2 linked regions of the Undibacterium sp. KW1 genome follow. The protein of the gene in region 2 interacts with the protein of the main gene of each other region in a pairwise test. Links are inferred from orthologs where the notes say so. Each region holds a gene or a part of one and is shown on either strand. Other genes may lie near its edges.

Evidence for each region.
Region 1: the proteins of bioB (region 2) and UNDKW_RS29520 interact in binary tests that used the Escherichia coli proteins (3 or more experiments, as listed by UniProt). The link is inferred for Undibacterium sp. KW1 from one-to-one orthologs.

Annotation. Positions count from the first base shown.
Region 1 is NZ_AP018439.1:6,543,908-6,554,424, forward strand. What follows is about bases 2,892-5,692. They hold UNDKW_RS29520 (class II glutamine amidotransferase), read right to left. Parts: upstream 4,788-5,692; coding sequence 3,996-4,787; downstream 2,892-3,995. Other genes in these bases: UNDKW_RS29515 (LysR family transcriptional regulator), read right to left, coding at 3,073-3,999; UNDKW_RS29525 (YciI family protein), read left to right, coding at 4,877-5,173; UNDKW_RS29530 (hypothetical protein), read left to right, coding at 5,335-5,670. Also shown: UNDKW_RS29500 (ABC transporter permease), read left to right, coding at 1-710; UNDKW_RS29505 (ABC transporter permease), read left to right, coding at 717-1,637; UNDKW_RS29510 (BMP family ABC transporter substrate-binding protein), read left to right, coding at 1,709-2,866; UNDKW_RS29535 (helix-turn-helix transcriptional regulator), read right to left, coding at 5,728-6,444; UNDKW_RS29540 (cytochrome P450), read left to right, coding at 6,532-7,737; UNDKW_RS29545 (antibiotic biosynthesis monooxygenase), read left to right, coding at 7,734-8,078; UNDKW_RS29550 (DUF6058 family natural product biosynthesis protein), read left to right, coding at 8,102-8,806.
Region 2 is NZ_AP018439.1:5,956,443-5,967,011, forward strand. What follows is about bases 4,807-7,659. They hold bioB (biotin synthase BioB), read right to left. Parts: upstream 6,821-7,659; coding sequence 5,792-6,820; downstream 4,807-5,791. Other genes in these bases: UNDKW_RS26935 (acetyl/propionyl/methylcrotonyl-CoA carboxylase subunit alpha), read right to left, coding at 4,807-5,656; bioD (dethiobiotin synthase), read right to left, coding at 6,833-7,528; bioF (8-amino-7-oxononanoate synthase), read right to left, coding at 7,528-7,659. Outside these bases: UNDKW_RS26905 (methyl-accepting chemotaxis protein), read right to left, coding at 1-187; UNDKW_RS26910 (chemotaxis protein CheW), read right to left, coding at 263-814; UNDKW_RS26915 (PleD family two-component system response regulator), read right to left, coding at 857-1,222; UNDKW_RS26920 (PleD family two-component system response regulator), read right to left, coding at 1,298-1,696; UNDKW_RS26925 (hypothetical protein), read right to left, coding at 1,699-2,205; UNDKW_RS26930 (pyridoxine 5'-phosphate synthase), read right to left, coding at 2,493-3,221; more of UNDKW_RS26935, read right to left, coding at 3,656-4,806; more of bioF, read right to left, coding at 7,660-8,793; bioA (adenosylmethionine--8-amino-7-oxononanoate transaminase), read right to left, coding at 8,790-10,127; UNDKW_RS26960 (DUF1569 domain-containing protein), read right to left, coding at 10,171-10,569. UniProt on the Escherichia coli protein: Catalyzes the conversion of dethiobiotin (DTB) to biotin by the insertion of a sulfur atom into dethiobiotin via a radical-based mechanism.

The sequences.
Region 1 (10,517 bases), 590 kb from region 2 along the record:
TGTTGCTGGCAACCTGCGCGGGGGTGCTTGGTGGCGCTTTATGGGCATCCGTCACTGCCTTGCTGCGTGACCGTTTCAATGCCAATGAGATACTGGTGTCGCTGATGCTGACCTATATCGCGCAATTGCTGCTGATGTATGCCGTCAATGGCCCGCTGAAAGACCCACATGGTATGAACTTCCCGCAGTCCAAGGTGTTTTCCAGCGATTATCTGTTGCCCCACCTGTTCTCGGGCAGCCGCCTGCATATAGGCTTTATCGCCATGCTGGTCGCCAGTGGTTTGATGGCAGTGTTTGTGTATCGCAGCTTTGCTGGTTACCGCTTGACGGTAGGCGGACTGGCACCGCTGGCAGCGCGTTATGCAGGTTTCTCCAGCCGCCGTGCCTTGTGGACATCCTTATTGATATCTGGCGGTTTCGCTGGCATGGCGGGTGCGTTTGAAGTGGCCGGGCCGATAGGGCAGGTCTTGCCGTCCATCTCGCCCGGTTATGGTTTTGCTGCCATCATCGTCGCTTTCATAGGCCGTCTGAATCCCATAGGCACCATCTTTGGTGGCCTGGTGCTGTCGCTGTTTTACCTCGGTGGCGAAATGGCGCAATCGCGCCTGGGCCTGCCTTCTGCCATCACTGGCCTGTTCCAGGGCATGCTGCTGTTTTTGCTGCTCGCTTGCGACACCCTGATCAATTACCGCCTGCGCTGGCAGAAATAAACAATCATGGAAAATTTTGCTGCCCTGATCGCCGCCTCCATCAACTCTGGCACACCCTTACTGATCGCTGCTTTGGGTTTGCTGATCAATGAACGTGCAGGCGTGCTCAATCTTGGTGCCGAGGGTATGATGCTGGTGGCTGCCATCACCGGTTTTGCCGTGGCCCACCAGACCCATCTACCCTGGCTGGGTTTTGTTGCAGGCGCCGTTGCCGGCATGTTGATGGCCTCGCTGTTTGCCTGGCTGGCACTGGTGCTGGCAACCAACCAGGTAGCAACTGGCCTGGCCCTGTCCATCTTTGGTACCGGCCTGTCGGCCTTCATCGGACAGTCATTTGTCGGCCAGTCTTTGCCTGCCGGGCCACATGGCGTCGCCTTTTTATCGGACATCCCCTTCCTCGGCAAAGCCTTTTTTGATCAGCATCTGGCCGTGTATTTTGGCCTTTTGCTGTGTGCAGGCATCATCTGGTTCCTGCAACGCAGCCGTGCTGGCCTGGTCTTGAAGGCGGTCGGGGAATCGCCAGAATCTGCCCATGCACTGGGTTACCCCGTGCGCAAGATACGTTATCTGGCGCTGCTGTTCAGTGGAGCTTGCTGTGGTATCGCCGGGGCTTACCTGTCTGTCGTGTATACACCGATGTGGGTGGAAGGCCTGGTCGCCGGGCGTGGCTGGATCGCACTGGCGCTGACGACTTTTGCCACCTGGCGTCCGGCACGGGTCTTGCTGGGTGCTTTACTGTTTGGCAGCGTGACGATCTTGCAGTTCCATTTCCAGGCGATAGGCATTGCCATCCCCTCGGAAATTTTATCCATGCTGCCCTATTTGGCAACGATTATCGTGCTGGTGCTGATCTCGCGTAACCCTGACTGGATACGCCTGAACATGCCAGCCTCCCTGGGCAAGCCTTTCCGCCCGGGGTCTGCTTAAGTATTGATAGAGATGTCATTTGCTGTGCGTTTTTTTGATTACAACTGAAATTCAGACGAAGGAAGCTACCCATGAAAATTACCCGCAGAAAAACCCTGGCAGCCGCGCTGTCCCTGGCTATTGTCGGTCTTGCTGGTTGTGGCCAGAAAGAAGAAAACAAATCCGCCAGCGCCAGCGCAGCAGCGCCTGCACCAGCCAGTACCGCTGCCGCACCTGCTGCGGCAGAACCGCTGAAAGTCGCTTTCGTCTATGTAGGCCCGGTCGGTGACGCAGGCTGGACTTATGCCCACGATGCAGGCCGCAAGGCAGTGGAAGCCAAGTTTGGCGACAAGGTGAAAACCAGCTTCGTTGAAAACATTCCTGAAAGTGCCGCCGATGCAGAACGCGTCTTCCGCGACCTGGCCACACAGGGTAACAAAGTCATCTTCGGCACCACCTTCGGTTACATGGAAGCCATGCTCAAAGTCGCCAAGGATTTCCCCGATGTGAAGTTTGAACACGCCACCGGCTATAAAACTGCTGAAAATCTCGCGCAATATGATGTGCGTACTTACGAAGGCGCCTACCTCGCCGGTATCGCTGCTGGCAAGATGAGCAAGTCTGGCAAGCTCGGTGTGGTCGCCTCCCTGCCTATTCCTGAAGTGCTGCGCAATATCAATTCCTTCACCCTCGGTGCCCGCTCTGTGAATCCCAAAGCCACCACCAAGGTAGTCTGGGTCAATAAATGGTTTGACCCAGGCAAGGAACGCGAAGCCGCCACCACCCTGATAGGCCAGGGCGTTGATGTGCTCATGCAAAACACTGACTCTGCCGCCGTCGTGCAAACTGCAGAAGAAAAAGGCGCATATGCCTTTGGCTGGGACAGCGACATGAGCAAGTTCGGCGCCAAAGCCCACCTGGCAGCATCCGTCATCGACTGGGGTGTGTATTACACCAAGCGCGTCGATGAAGTGCTCAACAAAACATGGAAATCAGACACCACCTGGTGGGGCCTCAAAGAAAACATGATAGACCTCAAAGCCTTCAACGCAAGCCTGTCAGACGAAGTCAAGAAACTCATCGCCGACAAACGCCAGGGCGTCATTGACGGCACGGGCCCGATCTGGAAAGGACCTATCAAGGACAATACCGGTAAGGAAGTACTGGGCAAGGATGCGGTGGCGGATGACAAGTTCCTGCATGACATCAAGTTTTATGTCGAGGGTGTTGAAGGGAAAGTGCCGGGTTGATGTAGGGAAAACCTTTAGCGTACGCTATGTTTTAGTTCCCTCCCTTTCAAGGGGAGGGTTAGGGTGGGGATGGTTTTCGGTTAATTAACCTATAATCAAATTGTTAGGGAACCCCATCCCAACCCAACCTTCCCCTTCAAGGGGAAGGAGTCACTTTAATCCCACTTTGCCGGGCTAAGGTTCATCAACCAAGCTACGCGAGTGCTTTACACCATCACCTTAGCCGAAGCCTCTGCCACTATCCTTCGTAACCATTGCACCTCCGCCGCCGCATGCGCACGTTCATGCCAGAGCATGAAGAACTTCATCTTGGGTACGGTAATCGGCATGGGCAAGACTTCTATCGGCCAGTCTTTCGAGCATTGCACGGCGAAGCTGCGGCTGGTGGTGAAGATGAGATCGGTGCGTGAGAGTACATAGGGCACCATGCCGAAGTAGGGGATGGTCATCTGTATCTTGCGCTTCAGACCCTGCTCTGCGAGCGCGCTATCGATGATGCTGCGGTGGCCCATCATGTAGGGCGTGGGGGCGAGGTGAGCCATTTCCAGGTAATACTTGATCGACAAACCCTTGCTGACTACCGGGTGTTTACGGTTGACCATGCACACTACTTCATCTTCAAACAATTGTGCCAGATGCAGATGAGGTGGCAAGTCTGGCCAGTTGCCGATGACGCAATCAAGCTCACCACTTTCGAGACCAGCGGCATAGTCAAAACCGGCATTCAGGGCATGTACGGTCAGGCCAGCATTGGGAGCTTGTTCGCGCAGTTTTTCAATAATCAGTGGAATCAGCAGAGCGCTCAGGTAATCCGGTGCACCGAGCTGGAATATGCGCTGGCTCGAAGCAGGCATGAAAGCCGGTGCCGGGCTGGCGATGCTTTCCAGTACATTCAAACCCTGGCGAGCCAGCAACAAGAGTTCTTCACCACGCTCGGTCGCGGTCATGCCATTCTTGCCACGCACCAGGATGGCGTCTCCGGTAATTTCGCGCAGGCGTTTCAGCATATTGCTGATGGCGGGTTGTGATTGCCCCAGCTTCATCGCGGTGCGGGTGACGCTGCGCTCGGTCAGCAGGGTATGCAAGACACGCAAGAGATTGGTGTCGAGCTGATCGACCAGGCGCTGGTTCATGCCGCAACCCCTGGCTGGGGCAAAGCCAATACATCACCATCCACAAATACCAGCATCTGGCCAGCTTCACATTGCGTCCAGCTTTCATTCGTGGTCAGGGGTTCGGTAACGATGATGGCGACCTTGTCGGCTGGCGTAGTGACTTGAGAAAAATCCACAGCCACGTCTTCATCCGTCAAGGCGGCTGTGCTGAAGGGATGCTGGCGCACGATGTAGTACAGCTTGGTCGAACAATGGGTGAACAGGGCTTCGCCATTCGACAGCATCATGTTGAAAGTACCATAGCTGGCGATTTCTGCCGTAATCTCATACATGAACAGCGCCAATTGTTGCACAGATGGTAATTGCTCGCCAAAATGGCGGCGCATACGTTGCAACAGGTAACAGAATGCCCGTTCACTGTCGGTATTGCCCACCGGCTGGAAGCTGCCATCCAGCACGGGTGAAAATTCCTTCAGATCGCCATTATGGGCAAATACCCAGTAACGTCCCCAGCATTCACGTACAAAAGGGTGACAGTTTTCCAGGCTGACCTGGCCCTGCGTGGCCTTGCGTATGTGGGCGATGACATTCCTGGATTTGATGGGATAACGTTTGATGAGCTCAGCCACCGGTGATTCTACCGCTGACTGGTGATCAACAAACAGGCGTACGCCGCTGCCTTCAAAGAAAGCGATACCCCAGCCGTCCTTGTGCTCGTCCGTCAAACCACCGCGTGTTGCAAACCCGGTAAAACTGAAAACGATATCAGTCGGGGTATTGCAGTTCATTCCTAGTAATTGACACATGATGCATATAGTGAAAACAGTTTGCACATACCTTACCATAGGCAAACCCACTTATTATTCCCATCTTTATAAGATTTTGAAGTTTGCTTATGTTATTTGTTGTCAGATTTACCGACAAAACAACGATGCGCCATGTCCGCACCGACTATATGGCTGCTCACATAGACTGGCTGGCAGCGCGTCAGGCACAAATCAAGGTGGCCGGCTCATTGCGCCATGATGCCAATGACTACCCCATAGGTGCTTTATGGATCATCGAAGCCAAAGACCGGGCGGAAGTGGAAAACCTGTGGCGAACTGACCCTTTCTGGCTTCACGGTATGCGCGAAAGTGTGGAAATTTTGCACTGGTCCAAGGCATTTCCAGAGGCGATGGTGGCAATTTGAGGCAGTCTTCAGGGGGCTTTTACTATTTTGATAGCAAGTTGGCAGTGAGCTCACAACATGCCCGTGGTAAATGTTTTACATTTTGACCGTGGACTAAGTTGATATTGAAGCCGATAATAATCTGTGAGACCTGATATCAGGTGAACAAAGGATGGATAATCATGCACAATTTCAGCACTGATGCCTTATTGCTGGCCGTACCCGAATTAAAGGATGTTGCGCCCAAACACTACCCTGAGCTGGTATTGCTGGCAGCGCAGAAAACATTCAAGACACGCAAGCCATTCTGGCGTGAATTCCTGACAGGCCTGACAATATTTGCGGCTGTTTATCTGTCCAACCGTATCGCTGCTCCAGACTCGATATGGATCAGCTGCGTGCTGACTGTGGGCCTGGCTCTTGTTTCCATGTTTGCGATAGACCTGGTGTACTTCCGCAAGTTAAAGCCTGCGATCATAGACCGCCTTGCCAAGATCAAGCTGGGTACAAAAGAATAAGCCGAATAAACCAAATAAGCCAAATAAGCCGAATAAGCGAAGCGCAGGTTCCCAGCTTCAGGTTTTTATGGCAAACACTTTTTGAAACTCACGTTTGCCCTTGCTGGTCAGTGCCAGTGCCCGGCTATCAAGATCACGCTCCAGCCAGGCGCGGTTCAGCAGCAAATTCAATAAAGCCGCGCCCAAAGCGCCACCCAGATGTGGTGTGCGCTCACTCCAGTCCAGGCAGGAACAGGCGAAACGCCGTCTGGCCTTGCGGGTAGCAGCAATATCCAGCCCCAGTTCTTCCAGGCCCTTGCTGCCTGCTGTTGTCAATTCATAAGCGGTTTCTTCGCCTTCTACTGGCCTGATCCAGTCTTGATGCATCAGGTAATCATGCACACCCACTGCCACCTCGCCCGCCATATGGTCATAGCAGGTACGCGCCTTGCGCAGCCGGTCTGGTGTATTCGGTACAAAGCGTGACTTGGGCAAACCGGCGATCAGCAACAGCGATTCCAGTGCAATTGCCACTTCATTACTGGCAAGCTGGTAATAGCGGTGCTTGCCCTGCGCCACCACGTTCACCAGATGCTGTTCCAGCAATTTGCTCAAATGCACACTGGCAGTGGAGGGGCTGACCTCTGCCACGGCAGCCAGCTCGGTACTGGTACGGGCGCGCCCGTCCATCAGGCTGCACAGCATGCGCGAGCGCGCAGGCTCGGCAATGGCCCCGGCCAGCTTGGCTAACTGGGTATCGGCGTATTCTATATGGGTGGAATTTTCTGCATTCATAGTTTGATGGTAAGCGAATTGTTCAATGCAAACAAGTCCTATACTGCATTTCATTACTTAGCCACCAAACTTAGCATTAAGCCTGCCATGACACAGAAAATCTCTATCCTAAATTCCGCTTGCCACCCAGACCCCTATCCGTATTACGCCAGCCTGCGTGCAGGGCCAGCGCTGGTTTTTGATACCGAACTCAAATGCTGGATTGCCAGCCGGGCCGCTATAGTGCAACAAGTACTCGAATCTCCGGCCTGCGCCGTCAGGCCGGTGACAGAACCCGTGCCGCGCAATATTGCAGGTGGCACAGCGGGAGAAATATTTTCACATCTGGTACGCATGAATGAAGGTCAGGCGCATGCAGTGCCAAAACAAGTCATACAAAGCTCGCTACGCAAGCTCGATTTGTCTGGCGTCGCTGCATATACACAGCAGCATGCTGCCGAGCTCGCCAGCAAATATGATCTCACTACCGGAAACGGGCTGACACAATACCTGTTAGCCTTGCCCATCCATGTCATGGGCAGCATATTGGGATTTGAAGAAAATGCTTTACCCGATCTGGCAAACTGGATGGCAGATTTCGTGCGTTGTCTTTCTCCCTTGAGTACTGCAGAACAAATTGATGCGGCACATGTGGCGGCAAAGACTTTGCAAAGCAGCTTTCGCCAGTTGCTACAAGACAGCCAGGCAAAACCGCATGGATTTTTGGCCGACCTGCAAAGCGAAGCTGAGCTATGTGGCTGGCAGCATGCTGACGGCATTTTGTCCAACCTCATAGGCTTGCTGTCGCAAACTTATGAAGCCACTGCCGGCCTGGCTGGCAACAGCCTCACCGCGTTGCAAACTCACTCTGACATACTGAAAAGCCTGCGTGAGGCTGGGGCTGACTTGCCACAAAAATTAGACCAACTGATAGCCGAGGTGGTACGCCATGACGCATCAGTGCAAAACACCAGACGCTTCGTCACTCAGACTTGCGAAATCGGCGGTCAGGCTTTGCAAGCAGGCGATGTCATCGTCGTCTTGCTGGCGGCTGCCAACCGTGATGCGGCAGTCAATCCTGATCCTGATATTTTGCAACTGAGCAGGCCAGACAGAAAAGTCTTCACCTTTGGCTACGGTCGCCACGCCTGCCCTAGTCAGCACATTGCAGAACAAATCACCGTCAATTGCCTGCATCACTTGCTAAACATGCCTGCATTTGATTTCACTACCTTGCGCTGGGCATACCGGCCTTCACTGAATGGTCGCATCCCCATATTCACACAGAATATACAAAACCAGGAGAACACATGATCGCCGTAATTTTTGAAGTCATCCCGCATGCAGAAAACAGGCAGGAATACCTGGATATCGCAGCAGGACTTGCACCCTTGCTCAGGGAGATGGATGGCTTCATTTCCATAGAACGTTTTCAGAGTCTGATTGACCCCGGCAAGATTTTGTCCCTGTCATTCTGGCGCGATGAAGCGGCAGTCGCCAACTGGCGCAATACCGAAGAGCACCGGGCGGCGCAGTCGCAAGGACGCGGTCATGTCTTTGCAGGCTATCGTCTGCGCATCGCGTCTGTCGTGCGCGACTATGGTTTGCTGGAACGTGAGCAGGCACCGGCAGACAGCCGCCAGGTGCATGGCTAATTCAATTCATCCAGGAACTCAAAATGTCAGCACTTGATCTTTACCTGAAAAAACACTACCTGAACAAAGTACAGTTTGCTGCTGCCTGCCTATGCACAGAGGCAGATATTGATGCACTGATACAGGCTCAGTTATTGGCTGCACCATCCTATGTCGTCACTGACGATGCAAAAATTCACTCTGCTGTTTTTGGTGAGATGGATGCAGTCAATACCAGCGCTGGCGCTTATTTTCATCCGGCCAATGCAGTCTGGTATACGCTTGCATTGCAGCTTATCGATAAGCATGGTCTAAACGCCGCGCCAGCTATCCTGAAAGAAAATTTCATCAGGGATTTTATTGCTGCGCTGACCGAGATGCATCACAGCACATGGCGTCTGGATGATTGTTTTACTGCAGACGGCCAGCCTGTCGTTTCTGGCCTCATGCAACGTGCAGAATTTTCGTGGCAGCATTTTTTGCTGGGTACTTTTGGTCTTTGTGTCGCCCATCCTGTTTCTGTCTCAGCGATAGTGTGCAAAGAAATACTGCAGGAAAAACTCGCCCATCTTAGCGACAATGGCAGCAAGGAAAATTTTACTTCTGCCGAAGCAAAAGCATTGCTGCCTGTTGTTGATGCTTTTGCAGAAGCCGCCATGTGGTTTTCACCAGCAGAATATCCACGCTGCAGCCGCAAACGTCTGGTGGATGATTTACGGCCACGCCTGCAAGCTGCCATGGCGGCATAAATGATGGGCAGGCTGTCTGCTCTACTTGCCCTACCTGTCCTATTTCTTATTTACCTATACAAAAGCGCGAGAAAATCACACCCAGCAAATCGTCAGACGTAAATTCACCCGTGATGCTGTTCAAGCGGTCTTGTGTCAGACGCAGTTCTTCGGCAAACAAATCCAGCGACTGGTCATTTTGCGCTGCATACTCTGCCGCGTTTTGCAGATGCTCATGCGCATGCTTGAGGGCGATCAAGTGGCGTTCACGTGCCAGGTACAGCGACTCACCTGTCTGCTCCCAACCGGCAATGCGCAGCAGTTCCTTGCGCAGCAAATCTATACCTATGTGTTCATGGGCAGACAGATAAATATGTGTCGCATCTGACATTTCATCAACGCTGGCATGATGGCCGGACAAGTCTATCTTGTTCCAGATGCGTATGACCGGCACACCTTCCGGGAAGCGGGCGACGATGGCTTCATCGGCGCGGGTAGGGCCACGGCTGGCATCGAGCAGGTGCAGGATGACATCGGCCTTTTCCACTTCTGCCCAGGTGCGTTCTATACCTATACGTTCTACCGTATCAATGGCATTGGCGACCTGGCCTTCTTCAACTTCATCATGCTCATGGCGTATGCCGGCAGTATCGATGATGTTGAGGGGGATGCCTTCAATATGGATAGTCTCGGTCACCTTGTCGCGGGTAGTACCAGCGATAGGCGTGACGATGGCCACGTCGTCACCTGCCAGCACATTCAGCAAAGATGATTTGCCAACGTTAGGTTGACCTGCCAGCACCACATTCAAACCGGCACGCAACAAGGCACCCTGGGCTGCCTGCTCAAACACTTTTTGCAGAGCAGTTTGTATCGTCGCCAACTGGCCGCGGGCATTCGATTTTTCGAGGAAGTCGATTTCTTCTTCCGGGAAATCCAGCGTCGCCTCCACCAGCATGCGCAGGTGCACGACTTTTTCTACCAGTGCATGAATGACTTTGGAAAAAGCACCGGACAGCGATTGCGATGCCGATTTGGCTGCAGCCTCAGTCGATGCCTCGATCAGATCAGACACGGCTTCAGCCTGCGCCAAGTCCAGCTTGTCATTCAAAAAAGCGCGCTGGGTGAATTCACCTGGTTCTGCCAGCCGCAAACCTGCATCCTTGCCTGCTTCCAGACAACGTGACAGCAGCATCTGCATAACGACCGGGCCGCCATGGCCTTGCAGTTCCAGCACATCTTCACCGGTATAAGAATGCGGCGCCTTGAAATAAATCGCGATGCCCTGGTCAATGACGGTGCCATCAGCCTGGGTAAACGGCAGGTAACTGGCATGACGTGGCTTGAATTGGGTAGCGCCAAACAAGGCAGTGATAACAGGCGCAAGGTCCTTGCCGGAAATGCGCACTACACCTATGCCACCACGCCCGGGGCAGTGGCAATAGCAGCGATGGGAATGGGTTCGTAGATCATGTTGAAATTCTATCTGTGCTTGCACAGTATGAGTGCAAATTAGTCTGTGGGTTTGTGACGGAAATGCGACAGGGGCTTATATCTATAAGAACAATTATTGTAGGTTGGGCTACGCTTTACCAGCCCAACACTGGGCCGTTAAATGACGTATGTGTTTGTTGAGGCCAAGTGTTGGGCTGATACCCCGTAGCCCAACCTACGAGACGGACTATCTCATTTTTAATCCACTCCCTTTAAGGGAGAGGAACTAAAACAAATC
Region 2 (10,569 bases):
TAACATTACCAAGCATCTTGTAGGCCAGCACAACTTTAGGGTAGCTACCATCCACAATGCGGTGGGTACCATCATTGATGCTCTTCAGGTTGGACAGGGCCAGCCAGGCCGTTACCGCCAGCAGCAAGAGCACCGCTGTAAATCCCAGACTGAGCCGGATACCAATATTCGGAGTACGTAATTTCATTTTGCTCTCCACAAGAAAAACATCAACAAAGACTGCTTTGTCAGATCAACAGAAGGGAATCAGCCAGGTATCGCGTCAGGTATCCGTACTACGGCTGAGTTTTTCGAAAAAACTTTCATGATTGAAGTCCAGCCAGACCTTGTCATCCTTGACGAAAGCGGCTGGCACATAAGCCTCCAGCGTGGCTGGCAATTGCGGCATCTGGGTAATGGTGCGCAATTCGGTCAGCGGTTGCGGATAGCTGTCTATCAGCATGCCAACGGCGTTTTCTGCCTTGTCCAGTATCAGGAACAATTTTGACGGCGTGACTTCTGACCTGCGGCCACTGAGTACCAGTCCCAGATCAAAGATGGGTACCAGATTGCCGCGCAGGTTGATCAGCCCCAGCAGGAATGCCGGGGCCCCAGGCAGGGGAGCGACTGCCTGGGGTCGTATGACTTCACTGCCTGTTTCGGCCCTGATCAGCAGGTTCAGCGAAGCAACACGATAACCATAGCGCTTTCTTTCCATGAGCGGTGCTACATCGCTCCACAGCAAATCACCCGGAGGAGTAAAGCGTTCCAGCGCAACGCTGGGCGGCAGCCATTCTTTGGATTGCGCTGTATTGCCGGATGTAATCAGACTCATGGCAGCTCCCTGCGTGAGTTGGCAGCGATCGGAAATCAGGTGTCAGGCAGCGATCTTGAGCTGCTCTATGATCTGATCAGCGGTATAAGGCTTGGCGACATAGCCTTTTGCACCTTGCAACTGACCCCAGATTTTGTCGGCCTTTTGCGATTTGCTGCTGACAAAGACGATGGGTATGCCCTTGGTGGCAGGGTCCTGGGTCAGGCTGCGACAGGCTTCATAACCATCCATTTCAGGCATGACGATGTCGAGGAAAATGATGGATGGTTTTTCTGCCTTGGCTTTTTCCAGGGAATCCTTGCCACTGGAAGCCGTGACCACCATATAGCCAGCATCCGTCAGGATGGCTTTGATATTGGCCAGTTCAGTAGCGGAATCGTCAACAACGAGGGCTTTTTTCATGCTCATGATGTACTCCATGTATAGATCAATCAAGCGCCCTGCTCCCCAGGGCATAGGTAAGGATGCTGATGCAGACTGGCTTCAGGTTCCCATGGCCAGTCCGTGGCTCTTGTCCAGACCTGTGCTCTCATCCACAGTGCTCAGGGTCTTTTCTACAACTGCACGAAATTTCAGATGCTCAACTGGCTTGGTCAGATAACTATTGCAACCCGAGAGGGAGCCACGTATACGGTCAAAGGGGGAGGACTTGCTGGTCAGCATGACCACAGGTGTACGCTTGGTTTGCGGATGGCGGCGTATGATCTTGCAGATTTCATAGCCATCAGCACCAGGCATGACAATGTCGAGGAAGATGATGTCGTAGTTTTTCTTTTCCAGCATCTGCAGGGCTTGCTCGCCTGTCTCAGCGCAGTCAGAGGCGATTTTCATGGAGCGCAATTCAAGGTCTATCTTGATTCTGGCAGTGGGGCTGTCATCCACGATCAGGGCACGGTGACCACCCTGCAAGACCGAGGCTGGGGGCTTTTTTGCAGCAGGGGCTGCACATTAGCTGCTTTGTCCATTTCTGCTTTCTGGGCAACTGCTGCGCTGACGGGAGATGTTGCAGGCAACACCTTTTCCAGTTCATCTGCTACCTGGTCCAGCAAGGCCAGCATCTTGGTAGGAACCAGAGGATGCAATAAATGATATTTGCCAGGCTGTGCCTTGCCTGCATTGGAAATGAATACCGTTGCAGGTTCGGGGATACTGCGTGTTTCTATAAGTTCCTGTAAAGCTGCCCTGGCCTGGTTATTATCCGGATCGAGTATGACGATATCCGGGTCGCCAGCCTGGCTGGCATCGAACAAGGCATAGGAATGCCTGCGTCCACTCGCCATGGTCAGGCTAAGCACGCTGCGCACCAGACGCAATTCATACTCAGACAAACCGAACACACTAATCAGAATTTTTTTAGAAGCGCAGGGGAGCGCCGTAGAGATGCTGTTCATGAGCACATGCCTCTTAACGAAAAACCGCCTATGCGGAATACGGTACCTGGCTGCCCTGCCGTGTTTAGCGAGGGCCCTGTAGTTTTGCGTCCCACGCTTTCGGGTGGTTTGCCTTTAAACAACGCTCACATTCTCACTATGGATTATCTCTTGTACATAGTGAAGAACATCAGCCACAGTGCTTCGTGTGAAGCACCGTTACCCCAATGTAGTTCAAGAATTTGCAGGCTTCAAGGAAAAAGTTAACATTTTTTTGCTTTTCTTTTTCCTTGCAAAAGGTACAAATTTCAGCCGCGCTGGCAAATTTTTGCATACTTTGTCAGCACCTCAACCATGCCCTGCTCCAGGCATTCGACGATGACTGCATGGCCTATGGATACTTCGAGTATGCCGGGTATGGTCAGGAACCTGGCCAGGTTGTCCAGATTCAGATCATGCCCGGCATTGACGCCCAGACCTGCATCCTGGGCACGTTTGGCGGCGGCGGCAAAGCCTTGCAATATCTGTTCACCTTTTGCTGTGCCAAAGTGCTCTGCATAGGGCTCTGTATATAATTCGACACGGTCGGCACCGAGTTCTTTGGCCAGATGCATGTCCTGATTGTCGTAATCAATAAACAGGCTGCTGCGTATGCCCAGCGCCCTGAGTTCAGCCAGCACGGGGCGCAAGAATTCAGCATCCTTGCGCAAGTCCCAGCCATGGTCAGAAGTCAGCTGGTCCGGAGCATCCGGCACCAGCGTGCATTGCGCAGGCTTGTTGCGCTTCACGACGTCGAGGAATTCTGGTGCCGGATAACCCTCTACATTCAATTCCACGCCACGCGCCTGACACAGCACACCCAGAGTTTCCACATCACTATACCGCGCATGCCTTTGATCCTGACGCGGATGCAGGGTAATGCCATGTGCACCGAGGTCCAGGCAGCGGGCAGCAAAGGCTTGCACATCAGGATAATTACGGCCACGTGAATTGCGCAGCAAGGCGATTTTGTTGATGTTGATGGAGAGTGCGGTCATGGTGATTCCAAAGTCTGGGCAAGGTAATGAAAAATTGCTGGAACAATTTTCTGTTCAGGTATTCATCATGGACTTGCTTGCGTGTTTGTACAAGTAACACAGCGGGGTGATTTGTTGGTTCATCTGTTTTTTTATAACTAACACTCATCTGATGAAATGCGATTAAAACTCCCTCCCCTTCAAGGGGATGTCGTCGGGGTTTCACAAAGCTAGCTTTGTGCCGACAGAATCCAAGTCGCTTGCAAGCGGCGCGGTGGACGGGTTGGGGTGGGGATGGGTTTCGGTTAATGAAACACTTAATTAATTTGCGAAGGAAACCCGTCCCCATCCCCGCCTTCCCCTTGAAGGGGAAGGAGTGTATTCACATTTTTTTGCTACTCTATAAAAAAGCCAGCACAACTGTGCTGGCTTTACGGTACAAACTCCAGGCAAGCTTACTGCTGGAAAGCCAGCAACTGCGCACCCTCAGCCACCTGGTCACCAATCGCATACAAGACTTCATCAATGACACCATCATGCGGTGCAGAGATCGTGTGCTCCATCTTCATCGCTTCCATGATCAGCAGGGCATCGCCCTTCTTCACTTCCTGTGTCTTGTTGACGAGCACGGCAACGATCTTGCCTGGCATGGGCGCTGTCAGGCGGCCAGCTTCAGCCTCGGCTTCACCGGCATGCGCCAACGCATCTATGTAATGCAGGTCAGTGTGCCTACCCTGGCTGAACACATGGAAATGCTCACCATCGCGTACCACCGTAGCAGCCACGGTCTGGTCGGCGATCTTGATGACAATATCATTTTCATGCGCGAGTGCCAGCCTGACTTGTGCTGTCGCTGTACCGGCCTGTACTTGCCAACCGTCTGCCAGGTAAGTCACCTGCACTTCATGCGTCTGTTCTTCTTCCGTGAACTGCAGGCTACGTTGCATGAGGCTGTTCATGCGCCAGCCATGGCTGGATTGCCATGGGTCGCTGCTACCGTTTGTGGATTTTTCTGAGTTCAACAGGGACACAACCGCCAGCGCCAGCGTCGTCAGGTTCGCTGCTACTGGTGCCGGGAACAGTTCTGCCTGATTACGTTCTATCAGACCAGTATCCAGGTCTGCGCCAGAAAAGGCCGTGCTGGTGACCAGGCGCGACAGGAAGGCGATATTGCTGTTCAAACCGACGATCTGGTATTGCGCCAGCGCCTGCGCCATGCGGGCCAGTGCTTCTTTCCTGTCCTTGCCCCAGACTATCATCTTGGCGATCATGGGGTCATAGAAAGGTGAAATCGTATCGCCTTCACGCACGCCGCTATCGATACGGAAAGCCGCCGGATCTGTCGCGCCACCAAGTTCAAAATTCACTGCAACAGGGGTGCGAGCATGACGCAAAGTACCTATCGATGGCAGGAAACCTTTTTCAGGATTTTCTGCATAAACACGTGCTTCTATGGCGTGACCGTGGATCTGCAATTCGCTTTGTTGCAGCGGCAGTTTTTCACCGGCAGCAACACGTAATTGCCATTCAACCAAGTCAGTACCGGTGATCATTTCTGTCACCGGATGTTCAACCTGCAGACGGGTATTCATTTCCATGAAGTAGAAAGAACCATCCTGGTTGGCGATGAATTCCACCGTACCGGCACCCACATAACCAACTGCTTTTGCCGCAGCTACGGCGGCATCACCCATGGCAGCGCGGCGTTCTGCCGTCATGCCTGGAGCTGGCGCTTCTTCCAAAACTTTTTGATGGCGGCGCTGCACCGAGCAATCGCGCTCAAACAAATAAACGCAATTGCCGTGGGTATCAGCAAATACCTGGATTTCTATATGACGTGGTCTTTGCAGATATTTTTCTGCCAGCACTTTGTCATCGCCAAAAGAGTTGATGGCTTCACGTTTGCAGGATGCCAGTGCATCCTTGAAGTCTGCCGATTTTTCAATGACACGCATACCCTTGCCACCACCACCGGCACTGGCTTTCAGCAAGACCGGATAACCGATACGGTCAGCCTCGGTATGCAAAAAATCAGCATCCTGGTTATCGCCATGGTAGCCAGGTACCAGCGGCACATTGGCTTTTTCCATCAGGGATTTTGCCGCAGACTTGCTGCCCATGGCCTCTATCGCCGAGGCTGGCGGGCCTATGAAGGCAATGCCATTCTTGGCACAGGCTTCAGCAAATTCACTGTTTTCTGACAGGAAGCCATAGCCCGGGTGTATCGCCTGCGCACCCGTCGCCAGTGCGACTTGTATGATCTTGTCGGCACGCAGATAACTTTCCTTGGCGGCAGCAGGGCCTATCAATACTGCCTCATCACAAACAGCGACATGCTTGGCATTAGCATCGGCTTCGGAATACACAGCGACAGTCTTGATGCCCATGCGGCGTGCGGTAGCAGCAACACGGCAAGCAATTTCGCCACGGTTGGCGATAAGGATTTTGGTAAACATGTCTCTAACCTTTTGGGTGGATGTATCTACGATAATTGACTACGATTTTCATCAGAGAAAAGCACATGCCTTTCTCTGTGTCTCCATTTTTTCTCTGTGCACTCTGTGCTGAAGATTTGCGGTTTAAGGTTTTAATCAGGAGCAACTACCCGCTTTAGCCTCAACCTTGCCACGCGTCTTCAAGCCCAGTTTGTCGAGCAGTACACGATCATCCTGCGCTTCAGGGTTAGCCGTAGTCAGCAATTTATCGCCGTAGAAAATCGAATTCGCGCCAGCCAAAAAGCACATGGCCTGCACTGCCTCACCCATCTGACGACGGCCAGCAGACAGGCGCACACGCGCCTTGGGCATGGTGATACGGGCAACAGCTATCGTGCGTACAAATTCCAGCGGATCAAGAGGGTCCAGGCCATGCAAAGGCGTGCCTTCTACCTGCACCAGATGATTGACAGGCACGGATTCTGGATAGGGATTCAGGTTCGCCAGTTGCGCGATCAGGCCCGCGCGCTGGCGGCGTGATTCACCCATGCCGACGATGCCACCACAACAGACTTTGAGGCCAGCGCTGCGTACATGGCCCAGGGTATCGAGCCTGTCCTGGTAATCGCGGGTGGAAATCACATTGCTGTAAAACTCAGGGGCGGTATCGAGATTGTGATTGTAATAATCTAGACCCGCATCTTTCAAACGCTGTGCCTGCTCTTCCTTGAGCATGCCCAGAGTAGCGCAGGTTTCCAGACCCATGGCCTTGACTTCGCGCACCATGGTTTCTACTTTTTCCATGTCGCGGTCTTTAGGTGAACGCCATGCTGCGCCCATGCAAAAACGGGTTGCGCCGTTTTCGCGAGCTGCTTTGGCGGCATCCAGCACTTCGCGCACATCCAGCATTTTCTTGGCTTCTACGCCAGTGTCATAACGTGCCGCTTGCGGACAATAGCCGCAGTCTTCTTCGCAACCACCGGTCTTGATGGACAAGAGTGTCGCCAGTTCTACATCACCATCAGGGAAGTTGGCGCGATGTGCAGTTTGCGCCCGGAACATCAAGTCATTGAAGGGCAAATCAAACAGGGCCAGTACTTCATCCACGGGCCAGGTCTCGGCTTCTATCTTCTTGACCGGTGGCTGGAATTGCATGGCTTGCAAAGTCGTATCAGTAGCTTGCATCTTTGTTTCCTTTTACTTCAATTGACTCAAATCCAGATACGAGGCAGCGACTTTTGCCTTCTCGTGATCAGGAACATTCAAACGGGGAATATGCCCCAGCATGGGTGCTGCTATGCGTTCACGCAGGGCGGCAATATTTTCTTGCGGGTACAGCATGTTGGCATCAACGGTATTGGCAACCCAGCCTGCCAGCCTCAGACCGCGGGCGGCGATGGCTTCGACTGTGAGCAACGCATGATTGATGCAACCGAGGCGCATGCCAACCACCAGTATCACTGGCAAACCCAGGGCTTGTGCCATGTCAGCCGTTGTCACTTGCGCATTCAGGGGCACACAAAAACCGCCTACGCCTTCCACTACCACGGCATCTGCCTGTTCACGCAACTGCTGATAGCTGCTGACGATATGCGGCAGCTCTATCTTTACATGCTCCAGCTCCGCCACGATATGCGGCGCTGCCGGTGTCTGCATCAGGTAAGGACATACCAAAGCCAGCTCTGCCTTGACACTGGCAGCCGCAACCAGCACATCGACATCTTCATTATGCAAGATACCGTCACGCATTTCTGCACCAGCGGCGATCGGTTTCATGCCCACGCTTCGCAAACCTTGCTCCTGCATTGCATGTAGCAGCGCAGCGCTGACCAGGGTCTTGCCTATCTCGGTATCAGTGCCGGTCAAGAAAAAGTCATGCTGCCGTTTTTGCATCAGGCCACCTCAGCAAAACACTGGGCCACATAACTCATCTGGTCGAGGCGGTTAATCGCCTGCACCAGTTGCAGGACCTGGATTTCTGTATGCGCAGCAGACAGAGTCACGCGCAGGCGAGCCGTCCCAACAGGCACGGTAGGTGGGCGTATCGCCCCTACCCACAGCCCCTGGTCCATGAGGTTGCCAGCCACTCTTAGCATGGCGGCATTGTCACCAATGAGTACAGGTTGTATCGCAGTGTCCGATGGCATGCCTTGCCAGACTTGCAGATGCAGGCCATCGCTAAACAGGCCTATCAGTTTTTGCAGATGTGCACGTCTTTGCTGGCCTTCTTCACCTGCAATGATATCGATGCTGGTCAGCAGTGCATGCGCCAGTGCAGGTGCGGCAGCGGTCGTATAGATATATGCGCGGGCGCGTTGTACCAGCCATTCAATCACGGTAGCATCAGCCGCGACAAAGGCCCCACCGACACCGGCAGCCTTGCCCAGGGTACCCATGTAAACCAGATTCGGTGACTTGATATTCAGGTGCTCCAGCACGCCACGTCCATGCTGGCCCAGCACGCCAAAACCATGGGCATCATCGACGATGAGCCAGGCATCATAGCGCTCGCAAATTGCCAGCAGGGCCCCCAGTTCTGCGATATTGCCATCCATGCTGAAGACGCTGTCGGTGACAACAACCCTGTGCTTGGTCTTGCATTGTTGCAGCATGCGTTCCAGCGCTGTGTAATCGCGGTGCGGAAATACCTGCACGGTGGCACGCGAGAGACGTGCACCATCAATCAGGGAAGCATGGTTCAGGGCTTCAGAAAATACGGTTGTGTCTTTATTGATGGCCAGCGCCGTGATGACCGCCAGATTGGCCATATAGCCCGTGCAGAAATACAGGGTGCGGGCGTTATCAATATGCGGTGAGACAAACTCGGCCAGTCGTTCTTCCAGCACAGCGTGCGCGCGGCTATGGCCGCTGATGAGGTGTGATGCACCACTACCTACACCGTACAGCGCAGCACCTTCCTGCATGGCTTCTGCCAGTTTGGGATGTGCTGCCAGGCCGAGGTAATCATTGCTGCAAAATGCCAGCAAGTCACGGCCATCGACTTTCATGTTTGGTGCTGATGGTGTTTCCACCGTGCGTCTTTGACGCAATAAATGTTTTTGATCCAGCACGGCCAGCTCTTGCTGCAAACCTTGTATCAGGGATTTGCGTTGAGTCGCTATGCGTATGCCTGGATTATTCTTGCTGCCATCTGTCATGCCATTACCTCTTCAAATACCAGTCTGGTTTTATGTGCCAGCAAGCTCATTTCATCCTGCTCAAGGATGTAGGGCGGCATCATATAGACTGTGCGACCTATAGGCCGCATTAATAATTCCTGCTTCAGAGCCGCAGCAAAAAAGCGGCGGGAAAATGTTGCTGCGCGTTCTGCATCATCGACCACCGCATCAAAGGCGAGGATCATGCCTTGCTGGCGGAAGTGGCGCACGCGCGCATCATTTTTCAAATCAACAAAAGCAGTGTTCAAGAATTCTGCTTTGACACGGTTATTTTGCAAGACCTTGTCATCTTCAAATATCGCCAGTGTCGCCAAGGCTGCACGGCATGCCAGTGGATTACCGGTATAGGAATGCGAATGCAAAAAGCCGCGCCTTACATCGGCATCATAAAATGCCTGGTAGACAGCATCCGTCGTCATCACCAGTGACAGCGGTAAATAACCGCCACTGATACCTTTAGACAGGCATAAAAAGTCTGGCCAGATATGCGCTGATTCACAGGCAAAGAAAGTACCGGTGCGGCCACAGCCTACGGCGATTTCATCAGCAATCAGATGCACCTGATACTGGTCGCATAATTCACGCAAACGTTTCAGATAAACAGGGTCGTGCATGGCCATGCCAGTCGCGCATTGCACCAGTGGTTCTATGATGACGGCAGCAATCTTGCCTGCGCGCTCCTGCAATTTTGCTTCCAGTGCAGCGGCTGCACGCAAGGCCACATCGGCAGCAGTTTCACCCGCTTCAGCCAGACGCGCATCCGGTGACGCAACGACATGCGCACGCTGCAACATGGGGCCATAGGCTTCACGGAACAGGCTGACATCAGTTACCGCCAGCGCCCCCACGGTTTCACCATGGTAGCTGCCCTGTATGCAAATAAACTCTTGTTTTTCAGTCTGGCCACCATTGCGCCAGGCATGAAAACTCATCTTCAGGGCGATCTCGACTGCCGATGCACCATCCGACGCATAGAAGCAATGGCCGAGTGCATGATTAGTCAGGGCCGCCAGTTTTTCTGATAATTCGACCACAGGCGCATGGGTAAAGCCGGCCAGCATCGCATGCTCGAGCTTATCAAGCTGGTCTTTCAATTCTGCATTGATACGTGGATTTGCATGGCCAAACAGGTTGACCCACCAAGAGCTGATTGCGTCAAGATAACGCTTGCCTTCCATATCAAACAGCCATGCGCCGCGGCCATGGCTGACGGGTATCAGCGGCACGGTTTCATGATGCTGCATCTGGGTACACGGGTGCCATACATGTTGCAGGCTGCGTGTTACCCAGTCATTTTCTTGATTCAAATTCATTCCAGACAAATTTTACGATTGAAGCTCACATTTCATATCACGTTCAAGCCACGGACTGCGTAGTTTGAATGAGCTTCAAATGATTCTCTATATGCATGACATGAGCCTGGGCAAATTCTGCCTTGCTCAAACTGCCATAAGCAAAATGCGGCTTGATCTCACCCGCATAGTTTTCAAATTTTTGTAATGCCGCAATCAGCATATCGATACCAGCATTGACATCGCCGCTCTCGGCAATTGCTGGCGCACCTGGTATGGGCTCAGTCAGGTTATGCGTCATTGCACCGGCGACTGAAAAAGCATAAAAGGCTGCACTACCTGCCGTTTTCTGAAAGGCTGCCGATTTCATTTCGGGATAACCCGTCATCGAATACTCTATGCTCTGCGCCAGATGCACAAAGACTTTATAAGGCGGCCAACCGGATAGGTTAGCGAGTTTATT